2 regions of the Amedibacillus sp. YH-ame6 genome follow, and region 1 is predicted to be linked to the other one. Evidence: a T-box and tRNA genes for the amino acid it is inferred to sense, from the RefSeq annotation. Region 1 holds a T-box; the other holds one or more tRNA genes.
What was found. A T-box is a leader RNA that pairs with one kind of tRNA and senses whether it is charged. The one in region 1 lies ahead of serS (serine--tRNA ligase), so its partner is inferred to be a tRNA-Ser.
Positions count from the first base shown of each region.

Region 2: it has a tRNA-Ser gene. The T-box ahead of serS (serine--tRNA ligase) is inferred to sense a tRNA for this amino acid. The anticodon was not compared.

Region 1 is NZ_JBSPEZ010000002.1:304,814-311,534, forward strand. It holds gene gyrB (DNA topoisomerase (ATP-hydrolyzing) subunit B) at 1-716, shown strand, start outside; gene gyrA (DNA gyrase subunit A) at 735-3,254, shown strand; T-box leader at 3,263-3,475, shown strand; gene serS (serine--tRNA ligase) at 3,516-4,802, shown strand; RNA gene ffs (signal recognition particle sRNA small type) at 5,078-5,176, shown strand; gene tadA (tRNA adenosine(34) deaminase TadA) at 5,190-5,645, shown strand; gene dnaX (DNA polymerase III subunit gamma/tau) at 5,727-6,721, shown strand, end outside.
Region 2 is NZ_JBSPEZ010000019.1:42,719-49,439, forward strand. It holds gene ACWG0P_RS12010 (V-type ATP synthase subunit A) at 1-1,427, shown strand, start outside; gene ACWG0P_RS12015 (V-type ATP synthase subunit B) at 1,440-2,882, shown strand; gene ACWG0P_RS12020 (V-type ATP synthase subunit D) at 2,885-3,520, shown strand; tRNA gene ACWG0P_RS12025 (tRNA-Arg) at 3,673-3,749, shown strand; tRNA gene ACWG0P_RS12030 (tRNA-Pro) at 3,777-3,853, shown strand; tRNA gene ACWG0P_RS12035 (tRNA-Met) at 3,878-3,954, shown strand; tRNA gene ACWG0P_RS12040 (tRNA-Ile) at 3,969-4,045, shown strand; tRNA gene ACWG0P_RS12045 (tRNA-Ser) at 4,061-4,151, shown strand; tRNA gene ACWG0P_RS12050 (tRNA-Met) at 4,183-4,259, shown strand; tRNA gene ACWG0P_RS12055 (tRNA-Phe) at 4,263-4,338, shown strand; gene ACWG0P_RS12060 (hypothetical protein) at 4,481-5,281, opposite strand; gene ACWG0P_RS12065 (ImmA/IrrE family metallo-endopeptidase) at 5,278-5,739, opposite strand; gene ACWG0P_RS12070 (helix-turn-helix domain-containing protein) at 5,807-6,202, opposite strand; gene ACWG0P_RS12075 (hypothetical protein) at 6,446-6,721, shown strand, end outside.

The DNA of each region.
Region 1 (6,721 bases):
GTAAGAGTGCTCTTGAAATAACATCGTTGCCAGGTAAATTAGCAGACTGTTCTTCAAAAGACGCAAGTGAATGCGAAATTTATATTGTCGAAGGGGATTCTGCCGGTGGTAGTGCAAAACAAGGAAGAAATTCTAAGTTTCAAGCGATATTGCCATTACGCGGAAAAATCTTAAACGTTGAAAAAGCAAGATTACAAAGAATTTTTGAAAACAATGAAATACGTTCTATGATTACTGCATTTGGTTGTGGTATTGGTGATGAAATGGATGTTAGTAAGCTACGTTACCATAAAATTGTAATCATGACCGATGCCGATGTCGATGGTGCTCATATCTGTACATTGATGTTAACCTTCTTCTATCGTTATTTGAGACCTATCATTGAAGGTGGATATGTATATATCGCTATGCCACCTTTGTTTAAGGTAGCAAAAGGTAATCGTATAGAATATGTATATAAAGAAGAAGAAATGGAACGTGTGCGCTCTGAAATGGGTGATAACGTGAATGTACAGCGTTATAAAGGTCTTGGGGAAATGAATCCTGAGCAGTTATGGGAGACAACCATGGACCCAGCGTTTAGAACATTAAAACAAGTAAATATTGAAGATGCTTTAGAAGCGGATTCTATATTTGAAATGTTAATGGGTGAAGAAGTAGAACCAAGAAGAGATTTTATACAAGAAAATGCAAAATATGCAACATTGGATGTTTAAGAGAGAGGTGTTTTCAAAATGGATATCAATAGAGATAAGTTGATTCAAGTAGATATTTCTAAGGAAATGAAAACATCATTCCTTGATTATTCTATGTCAGTAATTGTGGAACGTGCTTTACCTGATGTACGTGATGGATTGAAACCAGTTCATAGACGTATTCTACATGCAATGAACGAATTAGGTATTGTTGCTAGTAAGCCGTTCAAAAAATCCGCACGTATCGTCGGAGAAGTTATTGGTAAGTATCATCCTCATGGGGATACAGCTGTATATGATGCCATGGTTCGTATGGCACAAGATTTTAGTTATCGTTATATGTTAGTTCAAGGTCATGGAAACTTTGGTTCTATGGATGGTGATGGAGCTGCGGCTATGCGTTATACGGAAGCACGTATGAGTAAAATTGCCATGGAAATGATCAAAGATATTAATAAAGATACTGTTGATTTTATTGATAACTATGATGGTGAAGAACGTGAGCCAGCAGTAATGCCATCTCGTTTTCCAAATCTTTTAGTGAATGGTTCTGTGGGTATTGCGGTTGGTATGGCAACAAACATTCCTCCACATAATTTATCAGAGACAATTGATGCTGCACTTGCGGTAATGGATAATCCCGAAATTTCTATTATGGAATTGATGGAAAACTATATTATGGGTCCAGACTTTCCAACAGGTGGTATCATTTTAGGTAGATCTGGTATACGTCAAGCATTTGAAACAGGGCGTGGATCTGTACTTATAAGATGTAAACATCATATAGAAGAAATGGATAATGGTAAGACTAGAATTGTTGTTACTGAAGTTCCATATCAAGTAAATAAAGCAAACCTTATTACTAAGATTGCGGATTTAGTAAGAGATAAACAAATTGATGGTATTACATATCTAAATGATGAATCTAATCGTGAAGGAATTCGTATTGTAATTGAATTAAGAAAAGATGTTCAAGTAGATGTTATCTTAAATCAATTATTTAGAATGACATCTCTTCAAACTTCATTTGGTGTAAATATGCTTGCCTTGCATGATCGTGCACCAAAACAAATGGGATTGAAGGAGATGCTTCAATATTACATTGATCATCAGATTGAAGTTACAGTAAGAAGAACAAAGTTTGAACTAAAAAAAGCAGAAGATCGTGCTCATATATTAGAAGGTTTACGTATTGCGTTAGATCACATTGATGAAATTATTCATATTATTCGTTCTAGTGAAACTGATGCAATCGCTAAATCACGTTTAATGGAAGAGTATAAGTTATCTGAAATTCAGGCAAATGCAATCCTAGAAATGAGATTGCGTAGATTAACTGGATTAGAGAGAGATAAAATTGAGAATGAGTATAATGAGTTAATGACGCTTATCCTTGATTTAAGAGATATTCTAGCTAATCATGATCGAGTTCTACAAATTATTCGTGATGAATTAAGCGAAGTGAAAAATAGATTTGGTGATGAAAGACGTACGGAAATTAGTGAAGCTGATTTTGGTATGGATGATGAAGATTTAATACCAGTAGAAGATATCGTTATTACTATGACAACAAATGGTTATATTAAACGTATTCCTACAGATACTTATCGTACACAAAACCGTGGAGGTAGAGGAATCAAGGGAATGACAACAAACGAGGATGATATCGTAGAAATGCTCGTTCCAATGTCTACACATGATTTCTTATTGTTGTTTACGAATGTTGGTAAAGTATATCGTATTAAGGGATATAGAATTCCAAATGCTTCAAGAACAGCGAAGGGACTTCCAGTAGTCAATCTATTGAATTTGGATAAAGAAGAGAAAGTAAAAGCACTTGTTCCTGTTAAACAAGAGAGTGAATCAGAATATTTGATGTTCGTTACTAAAAATGGTTTAGTAAAACGTGTTGCATCTTCAGAATTTGATTCTATTCGTCAAAATGGAAAAATTGCGATTACACTTCGTGAAGATGATGAATTAGTAGGTGTGAAAGAAACTACTGGTGATGATGAAATTATCATTGCTGGTTCAAATGGTAAAGCCGTAAGATTCCATGAAGATGGTGTTCGTCCAATGGGAAGAACAGCTAGTGGAGTTAAAGGATTTAATGTAGATGGTGCTATCGTTGTTGGTATTGCGACATCAAGAGATGGATCATACTTATTATCTGTTAGTGAGAATGGATATGGTAAGAGAACACCGATTGATGAATATCGATTAACAACACGTGGAGCAAAAGGTGTTAAGACTATCAATATTACTCCAAAAACAGGAGAACTTGTATCTGTTCGTGCAGTAACTGGTGAAGAAGATGCGATGATTGTGACAAACACTGGAATTATCATACGTATTGCTGTTGATAAGATTGGTATTTATAGCAGAAATACGCAAGGTGTTAAGTTAATTAATGTTGGTGATGAAGAATCTGTAGCTAAGGTTGCAATCGTTGAAAAAGAAGAAATTGAAGACGAAGTTCCAGTTGTAGAAAATACAGCCGAAGAAACTGTTGTAGATGAAGCAAAAGAAGAAATCATTGACAACAAAGATGAAGAATGATATAAAATAGTAAATCGTTGAAAAGGATAAGTAATATTGTTTCTATTTATAGAGAGATAACAGATGGTGGAAGTTATCAATAGAACAATATGAAATCAACCTTGGAGTGAATGTATGAATTGAGTAATGCATTCCGGTAGACCCGTTATCGCTTAGAGATAGTTTATGAATTTATTATTCATAAATTAAAAAGGGTGGCAACACGAGGTATCGTCCCTTTATGGACAATACCTCTTTTTTATTTCTTTGGAGGAAAATAACATGCTAGATATGAAATTTTTGAGAGAAAATCCTGAAATTGTAAAAGAGAATATGAAGAAGAAGTTTCAGGATAAGAAATTACCTTTGGTAGATGAAGTAATTGCTCTTGATGTTGAAAATCGTTCATTAAAACAAAAAGGTGATGATTTAAGACAACAACGCAATACTTTAAGTAAAGAAATTGGTGCCCTTATGGCAAAAGGCCAAAAAGATGAAGCACAAGCTATAAAAGAAAAAGTTCAAGCTATGGCTGATGAAATGAAGTTAACCGAAGAAAAAGAGTCGGAATTAACTTCTAAAATAAAGAACATTATGATGCAGATTCCAAATATCATAGATGATAGTGTTCCTATTGGAAAAGATGATAGTGAAAATGTAGAACTAGAGAAGTTTGGAGAGCCTGTTGTTCCTTCTTTTGAAATTCCATATCATACAGATATTATGGAACGTTTTGATGGAATTGACCTAGATGGAGCTAGAAAAGTTGCAGGAAACGGCTTTTATTACTTAATGGGTGATATTGCTAGAATTCATTCTGCAGTTATTTCTTATGCTCGTGACTTTATGATTAACAGAGGATTCACTTATGTAATTCCACCTTTCATGATTCGCAGTGATGTAGTTACCGGAGTTATGAGTTTTGCGGAAATGGAAGGAATGATGTATAAAATTGAGGGAGAAGATTTATATTTGATTGGTACTAGTGAACATTCTATGATTGGAAAGTTTATTGATACAATTTTAGACGAAAAGAAACTTCCATATACTTATACAAGTTATTCTCCATGTTTCCGTAAGGAAAAAGGAGCACATGGTATTGAAGAGCGCGGAGTGTACCGTATTCATCAATTTGAAAAACAAGAAATGATTGTTGTATGTAAACCAGAAGAAAGTAAAGAATGGTTTACAAAATTATATACAAATACAATTGATTTATTTAGAAGTTTAGATATTCCAGTTCGTGCTTTAGAATGTTGTTCTGGTGATCTTGCGGATTTAAAATGTAAATCAGTTGATGTTGAAGCATGGAGCCCACGTCAACAAAAATATTTTGAAGTTGGAAGTTGTTCAAATTTAACTGATGCTCAAGCAAGAAGATTAGGAATTCGTGTAAAAGGTGAAGACGGAAAATATTTTGCGCACACATTAAACAATACGGTTGTTGCTCCACCAAGAATGTTGATTGCATTTTTAGAAAATAATTTAAATGAAGATGGAAGTGTGAACATTCCTGAGGTTTTACAACCATATATGGGTGGAACAAAAATTTTAATGCCAAAACAGTAAAAAATGATGAATTTCATCATTTTTTTTTAATTTCAGACACCTATTTCAGTTCAGTATATATGTTGAAAATATCCTTTATTTATCGTATTTTATGACTGTTTTATATAAAAATAGTGTTTTCTAATTTGCAATGAGAAATAAAAAGACAGATACTTACTAATCTCGAAGCATTTCACAAAACGATTGTTTTTTAATTTTAGAATGTTTCACGTGAAACATTTTGAGTTAGTAGGTTCTTCAGGAAATAGTTGAAAAAATTATAATCTATGTTATAATATAATAGCTACTACAATGGTATCTACTGAATTAGGTCAGATTGGGAACGAAGCAGCCTTAAGGGAGCTCTATCATGTGTGGTAGCTTTTATTATATTCGGAGGTAAATCTTGTGGATAAACGATTTATGTTAGAGGCAATCAAAGAAGCAAAAAAAGCATTAGCCAAAGATGAAGTTCCTATTGGTTGTGTAATTGTAAAAGATGACAAGATAATCGCAAGAGGATATAATCTAAGAGAAAAGAAACAACAATCGATTGCTCACGCAGAAATTATAACTATACAAAAGGCTTGTAAGAAAGTTGGATCATGGAGATTAGAAGACTGTACATTATATGTTACTTTAGAACCATGCCCAATGTGCAGTGGTGCTATTTTACAATCAAGAATTAAGAGGGTTGTATTTGGTGCTAAGGATCCAAAAGGTGGATGTATGGGAAGTTGTATGAATATGTATAATATCAAAGGATTCAATCATTATCCTGAAATAACGAGCGGTATTATGGAAGAAGAATGTGGGCTGATGCTTACTAATTTTTTCAAAGAAAAGCGTAAGAAAAACAGATAACAAATACTTCTTTAAGTGAAAGTATTTGTTTTTTTATTATGAAAGCATGATATAATTATCAATAGAGAAAGTAGGTGTCATATGGGATATAAAGCACTTTATCGTACATATCGACCTAATAGTTTTGAAGAAGTTGCAGGACAAAAACATGTTGTTCAAACTCTTCAAAATGCAGTTGAACAGAACAAAATTGCTCATGCATATTTATTTAGCGGCCCTAGAGGTACTGGTAAAACTTCAATTGCAAAGATATTTGCGAAGACTATAAATTGTGAAAATGAGGAAGTTAAACCTTGTTTGAAATGTGATAACTGTCTATCTGTACAAGAAGGATCACATCCAGACATTATAGAAATAGATGCGGCTAGTAACAATGGTGTTGAAGAAGTACGTACTCTGATAGAGAAAGTTAAATATGCTCCTTTAAAGGGTAAATATAAAGTTTATATTATTGATGAGGTTCATATGATGTCAACAGGTGCATTCAATGCTCTATTAAAAACTATCGAAGAACCTCCAGCACATGTAATCTTCATTTTAGCGACAACTGAACCACATAAGGTATTACCTACAATTATATCTAGATGCCAAAGATTCGATTTTACAAAAGTTTCTAGACCAGAAATAGTTGAGCGTATACATACTGTATTAAAAGCAGAGAATATACAATGTGATGAGGATGTTATTAAGTTGATTGCACAGTTAGCTGATGGGGGATTAAGAGATGCTCTATCTATACTTGATCAATGTATTGCATATGCAAAAGACCATGTAGAACTTCATCATATCAATGAAATTTATGGAATAACTACCGTGCAGGAAAAACTAGAACTATTCCATAGTATATTTAATAAAGAGCCAGTAGTATTACTTGATAAAGTTGATGATTTCATTGAAAAAGGCGTTGATATAAAGCGATTAACAGAGGATCTAATCGAACTATTGAAGGAATCTATCATATTTGAATATACTAAAGATGCAAGCTTGTTGCATGATTTAAGTAATGAAGAAGCCTCTATGATTATAAAGGGTTGTACTATAAAAACTCAATTTAAAATGATAGATTTACTGATGGG
Region 2 (6,721 bases), on a different contig from region 1:
CGCCTTTAGATGAAGAAGTATTATGGAATGTGAGTGTTAAAGTATCCCTTGGGGATGAAGTGATTCCAGGGCAGATCTTTGCGACACTTCCAGAAACAGATTTGATTGAACATCGTTGTATGATTCCACCAACGCTAACAGGTGTTGTAGTGGAAGTTGTAAAAGATGGAACATACAATATCAACCAATGCATTATAAAAGTAAAAGATGCCAATGAGGAAGTGCATGAATTGACGCTAACACAAAAGTGGCCAATCAAACAGGCACGTCCAGTTGCACAACGTTTACCAATTAGTGTACCTTTGATTACTGGACAGCGTATCTTCGATACACTATTTCCAATCGCAAAGGGAGGTACTGCCGCAATTCCAGGAGGATTTGGTACTGGAAAAACAATGACACAGCACCAGTTAGCGAAATGGTGTGATGCGGATATTATCGTATACGTAGGTTGTGGTGAACGTGGGAATGAGATGACACAAGTTCTTGAAGAATTTTCAGAACTGATTGACCCGAAATCTAATCGTCCTTTAACAGATCGTACGGTATTGATTGCCAATACCTCAAATATGCCAGTTGCGGCACGTGAAGCTAGTATCTATACTGGGCTTACACTTGCGGAATATTATCGTGATATGGGATATAACGTAGCTATTATGGCGGACTCTACTTCACGTTGGGCAGAAGCACTTCGTGAAATTAGTGGACGACTAGAAGAAATGCCAGCGGAAGAAGGGTTCCCAGCATATTTGCCTTCTCGTATTTCACAGTTCTATGAACGTGCGGGATATATGAAAACATTAAATGATCAAATTGGATCTGTAACGATCATTGGGGCGGTATCGCCACAGGGATCTGACTTCTCCGAACCAGTAACACAAAACACAAAACGTTTCGTACGTTGTTTTTGGGCGTTGGATAAATCTCTTGCGTATGCAAGACATTACTTCGCGATTAACTGGACAGAGAGTTATTCAGAATATGTTACGGATTTAACAAAATGGTACAACAAGAATGTCGATATGCGATTCCTTCGTAATCGTCAAGAAATTATGAGTCTTTTAGCAGAAGAAGCAAAATTAATGGAGATTGTAAAACTGATTGGTAGTGATGTACTTCCTGAAGATCAAAAATTGGTCATTGAAGTGAGTAAAGTCATTCGTGTTGGATATCTTCAACAAAATGCTTTCCATGCGGAAGATACGTATGTTCCACTTGATAAACAACTGAAGATGATGGATGTTATCTTATATCTATACAAACGTTGTAAAGAATTAGTGGCACAGGGGAAACCTTTGAGCCAAGTAAGTCAATTGGGATTGTTCGATAAAATTACTAAGATGAAATATGATGTGCCAAACGATCATGTAGAAATACTAGATACGTATTATGCAATAATTGATGAAGCCGTTAACAGGATAGAATAAGGAGGTAGACATATGAGTCTTCAATATTTAGGATTGAGTGAAATCAATGGACCTCTAGTATTTCTTGATAACGTCGAAAACGCTAGCTATGAAGAAATGGTGGAAATCAAATGCGGTGATGGGACAACTCGCTTAGGTAGAGTTGTACAGCTTGAAGGAAATAAAGCTGCCATTCAGGTGTTTGAAGGTACCAATGGTATTTCATTAAAAAATACGAAAACAAAATTCACTGGGAAACCAATGGAACTTCCTTTATCCAAAGAATTGTTAGGACGTACCTTTAATGGTAGCGGAAAACCAATCGATGGATTGGGACAAATTTATGCAGAAAAGAGTGCGGATATCAATGGGCAACCATTGAATCCTGTTTCTCGTGTATATCCAAGAAACTATATCAATACTGGGGTATCTAGTATTGATGCCTTAACTACGTTGATTCGTGGACAGAAACTTCCAATTTTCTCTGGTAGTGGGATGCCTCATAACGAATTGGCTGTACAACTTGTAAAACAAGCAAAAATCTCTGATGGAGATGGTAAGAACTTCTGTATTGTATTTGCGGCTATGGGTGTTAAAAATGACGTTGCGGATTACTTCAAGCGTTCTTTTGAAGAAGCAGGTGTTATGGAAAAGGTTGTGATGTTTGTAAATCTTTCCAATGACCCAATTATCGAACGTACATTAACACCACGTTGTGCACTTACTGCAGCAGAATATCTAGCATATGAACATGATATGCACGTATTGGTTATTTTAACCGATATTACTTCCTATTGTGAGGCTCTTCGTGAGTTCTCTAGTAGTAAGGGAGAGATTCCAGGACGTAAAGGATATCCAGGATATTTGTACTCTGACTTGGCTTCTTTGTACGAAAGAGCAGGAATTATTAAGAGTGCACAGGGTTCCGTTACACAGATTCCTATCTTAACGATGCCCAATGATGATATTACACATCCAATTCCTGACTTAACTGGATATATTACAGAAGGACAGATTGTATTGGATCGTAATTTAAATCAAATGGGGGTGTATCCTCCAGTTGGTATTCTTCCTTCCTTATCACGTTTGATGAAAGATGGAATTGGGGAAGGGTATACAAGAAAAGATCACAACGATGTATCCAACCAGTTGTTTGCGGCTTATGCGAAAGTGCAAGACGCAAGAAGTTTAGCTTCTGTTATTGGGGAAGATGAATTAAGTGATATCGATAAGAAATACATGTCTTTTGGATCTTTATTTGAACAACATTACCTAAATCAAGGTATGGATGTGAATAGAAGTATTGAAGAGACATTGGATTTAGGATGGAACTTATTATCCGTACTACCAAAGGGTGAGTTGGACCGTGTGGATGATGAAGTGTTGAATATTTACTATGATCATGAAAAAGCAGTTGAACGCTTTCAATTAAAAACAGGACCAATTATCAAAGAATTATCCCTAGAAGGTAAATAAGTATGGCTAACAAACAAGTGTTTCCTACAAAGGGGAATTTAATTGCGACAAAGAAGTCCAATGATTTAGCCCGTATGGGATATGAGTTGATGGATCGTAAACGCAACATCTTAACACGCGAAATGATGAGCTTATTAGATGATGTTAAATTACTTCGTGATGAAATAACACATACTTATGAAAGAGCGTATTATGCCTTACAACAGGCAAATATGTCCTTAGGAGTAGTAAGTGATTTAGTTGAGGCTGTTCCTATTGATACAGGGGTTCATATTAGCTATCGTAGTGTTATGGGAGTAGAAATACCAAAACTTCATTATGATAAACCAGAACTAAAACTAACGTATGGTTTAGAACATGCAAATTCAAAGCTTGACTATGCGTATCGTTGTTTTTACAAGGTAAAGGAAATGACAATTATTTTGGCTGAAGTAGAGAATAGTGTGTATCGTTTGGCAAATGCTATACGAAAAGCACAGAAACGTGCAAATGCCTTAAAGAATATCGTAATTCCTGATTTTGAACACAACATTAAGTTTATTACCGATGCATTAGAAGAAAAGGAGAGAGAAGAATTCTCACGTCAGAAGGTTATTAAGACAAATAAAGACCGACAGACAGCACAGGAACGCATGTAGCGTTCCTGTCTCTCTGGCTCTTTTTAGGGCAGAAATAAAGCAAAAACAAGAAGATTAAAGTTATTTAAAAAAAATAGAAAAAAAGGCTTGCATAAGATACAATTATTTGGTATTATATTAAGGCACTGATGAAACGTGCAACGCATGTAAATGCGCCCATAGCTCAACTGGATAGAGCGTTTGACTACGGATCAAAAGGTTGCGGGTTCGATTCCTACTGGGCGCGCCATATTATAGTTTCATGGAAATAATAAATCGGGATGTAGCACAGCTTGGTAGTGCACTTGATTTGGGATCAAGGGGTCGCAGGTTCAAATCCTGTCATCCCGACCATTATTATTTAAAAAATTTACATTCGGCTGGGTAGCTTAGTTGGCTAGAGCATCCGGTTCATACCCGGAAGGTCGCGAGTTCGAGTCTCGCCCCCGCCACCAATTTTGCGCAAGTTGGACCCTTAGCTCAGTTGGTTAGAGCATCCGGCTCATAACCGGTGGGTCGTAGGTTCGAGTCCTACAGGGTCCACCATTTATGAATCAATATGGAGGAATACCCAAGTGGTTGAAGGGTCCGGTCTTGAAAACCGGTAGGTCGGGAAACTGGCGCCTGGGTTCGAATCCCAGTTCCTCCGCCATTCTTTAAAAAAAATCGAATTTCTCAAACATCGCGGGGTAGAGCAGTCTGGTAGCTCGTCGGGCTCATAACCCGGAGGTCGTTGGTTCAAATCCTTCCCCCGCAACCAAATGGTTCCATAGCTCAGTTGGTAGAGCAAAGGACTGAAAATCCTTGTGTCCCTGGTTCAATTCCTGGTGGAACCACCATTTACAAAACAACCTGTCAAATGACAGGTTTTTTTCTGTCCTTTGCGTATAATGCGGGGAAAGGATGAGAATCCAAGGATGCTCTACAAGCGTGGCGGAGGAATATAAAAGCATTACTCCATGAAGAAGTAATGCCTCTATGTTATTTTACTGTAACATTGAATTCAAAATCAGTGAAGTCTAAATCGTAATTATCACTAGAACCACTTGCGATAACTTTGAAATCAGTTTGTTCCATTACTGGGTAAACTAAGACTCCTTCTTCTGTAACTCCAGAGCGAATATCGGATTGTATTTCTGGATAATCCGCTTTGAAATTAAGTTCATGTTCATATTGTTTTGTACCTTGGATAGCGTTTGTGTTGAAGGAATAGAAATTAAATTGAGCACCAGAATTATTTACAATTTTCATATAAACTCTTGTCTCATTCTTTGCAAACTCAACTTTGCTAATACTGATAGTAACATCGTTTTGAGTAGAGGATACATTTTCTAAAGCGACCTCTTTTAATGTTGGTGCTATAACTGATTTATAATCTCCTTTTTTTACAGAAACTGCTTGAATTGCAGGTGCAGTTACTGCTGATCCAAATGCATTTTCACCTTCAAATTCTCCTAGAATTTTACCTTCTAGTATAACATAATCTTTATCTGATAATTTAGGGTCTTCTTTTAAATAAACGACAGTATTGTTTTTATAATTTTCAGTGTCTTGCCACATTTGGAAAGCAAAGCCATCTTCACTTTCTTCTACTCCACCAAGCATTAGCCCAGTTAGCTTGATATATTTTCCTTTATAATCTTCAGGTGCTGAATATACTTTTTTAATATCTGCTTCTGCAACATATTCTTTCTTGGCAGATTCTTCTTTATCACTACCACCGCAACCAACGACTCCTAGCAACATAGTTGCACACAAACACGCTGTTAATAACTTTTTCATTTTTCCCTCCATGCTTTTCGCATTTTAATGTTTTGAAGATCATCTTCATGATGAATTAATACGTATTGATATAAAGAATCCATAAATATCGTGATGTCCTTTGGCGGTACTCCTTTAGCCAGTAAAGAACTTCTACTATTTTCATTAAGTAGATTACCTTGTAGAAGATAAATGCAAGCAAACATATTTGCCTCAAGTTCAGCTCTTCCATACCCATAGGCACTACCAACAATATCTTTATGCATCAGATAATGACCAAGCTCATGTAATATATAATATTCTTCTTGTTCAAGTCCGTTCCTAATCAGGATTAAAGCATGCATCTGAAACATAAATAACTTACTAGGTTCTTTCATATCTTGATACAACAAATCAATATTCTCGTCTTTTAAAAACTGATACACATCACCCCTATTTTCCATTTGTCGATAGACATTCAATACTTTATCTAATGTCATAAGAACCTCCAATATGTATATATTTATTATATCTCATATTGTGACATGATAGATGTAATAATAAAATTTATTTATCTTTCAATTTTTGATGCACAACAAATGCCATATAGTCTGCAATTTGCTGTGCAGTCTCTAACAATTCCTCATCACTCATTCGATCGATGCTATAACCTCCATAATTCATCATGACAGGATTCTTCAATATGAATAAGGCTGCATCTTGTGCATTATCAAATGTATAAGAGGGATTTTCCGATGATTTACTTTTTGAAAACATGTGAATATCAACATTAAAGTAATCAGCTATATCAGGTAAAGCAGAGAGTTTTGGCATACGTTCACCTGAACGCCATCTTCCGACTGTGGCTTTATCTACGCCTAAACCTCTAGCAATATCTGCATTCGTTTTACCTGATGAATCACAAAGTTCATTGAAGAGTTTTCCAAAATTAACATCACTCATGTACACCCTCCTTATTTACTATTATTTTAGCATGCATGTTGCAGGAATGCAACGTAATATACATATATTGTATATTTGGCAACTTTATGATTGACAAAAGAATTACTCGACCGTAAGATGAGTATGGGGAGATGATTGCTGGTAAAACTATCATCTTATATAATTTTGTCTTCCTTAAGCATATGTAGTTTATGCTTTTTGCGTTGACAAAATTGCAACTTAGAGATATATGGAGGAAAATGTATGCTAAGAAAAAAAGAAGCTGTTGAACAATTCAAAAGAGATTTAAAATCACTGAATTATTACAAATTGAAACGTAGTGAGGTATCTGATAAGTTATTGGAATTAGATCGAAGTATGCACGAAGCAAAGTCTAATCGATATAATTTTGAACTGGGAAAAGGAAAGTTTAATTACATTGAATTGATGGAGAAAGAGGATGGATTAAAGAGAGAACTGTTTTTGTATGAACAACTTATAGTACATATTGGGAATCGACTTGAGTGTATCGAAAGTGAT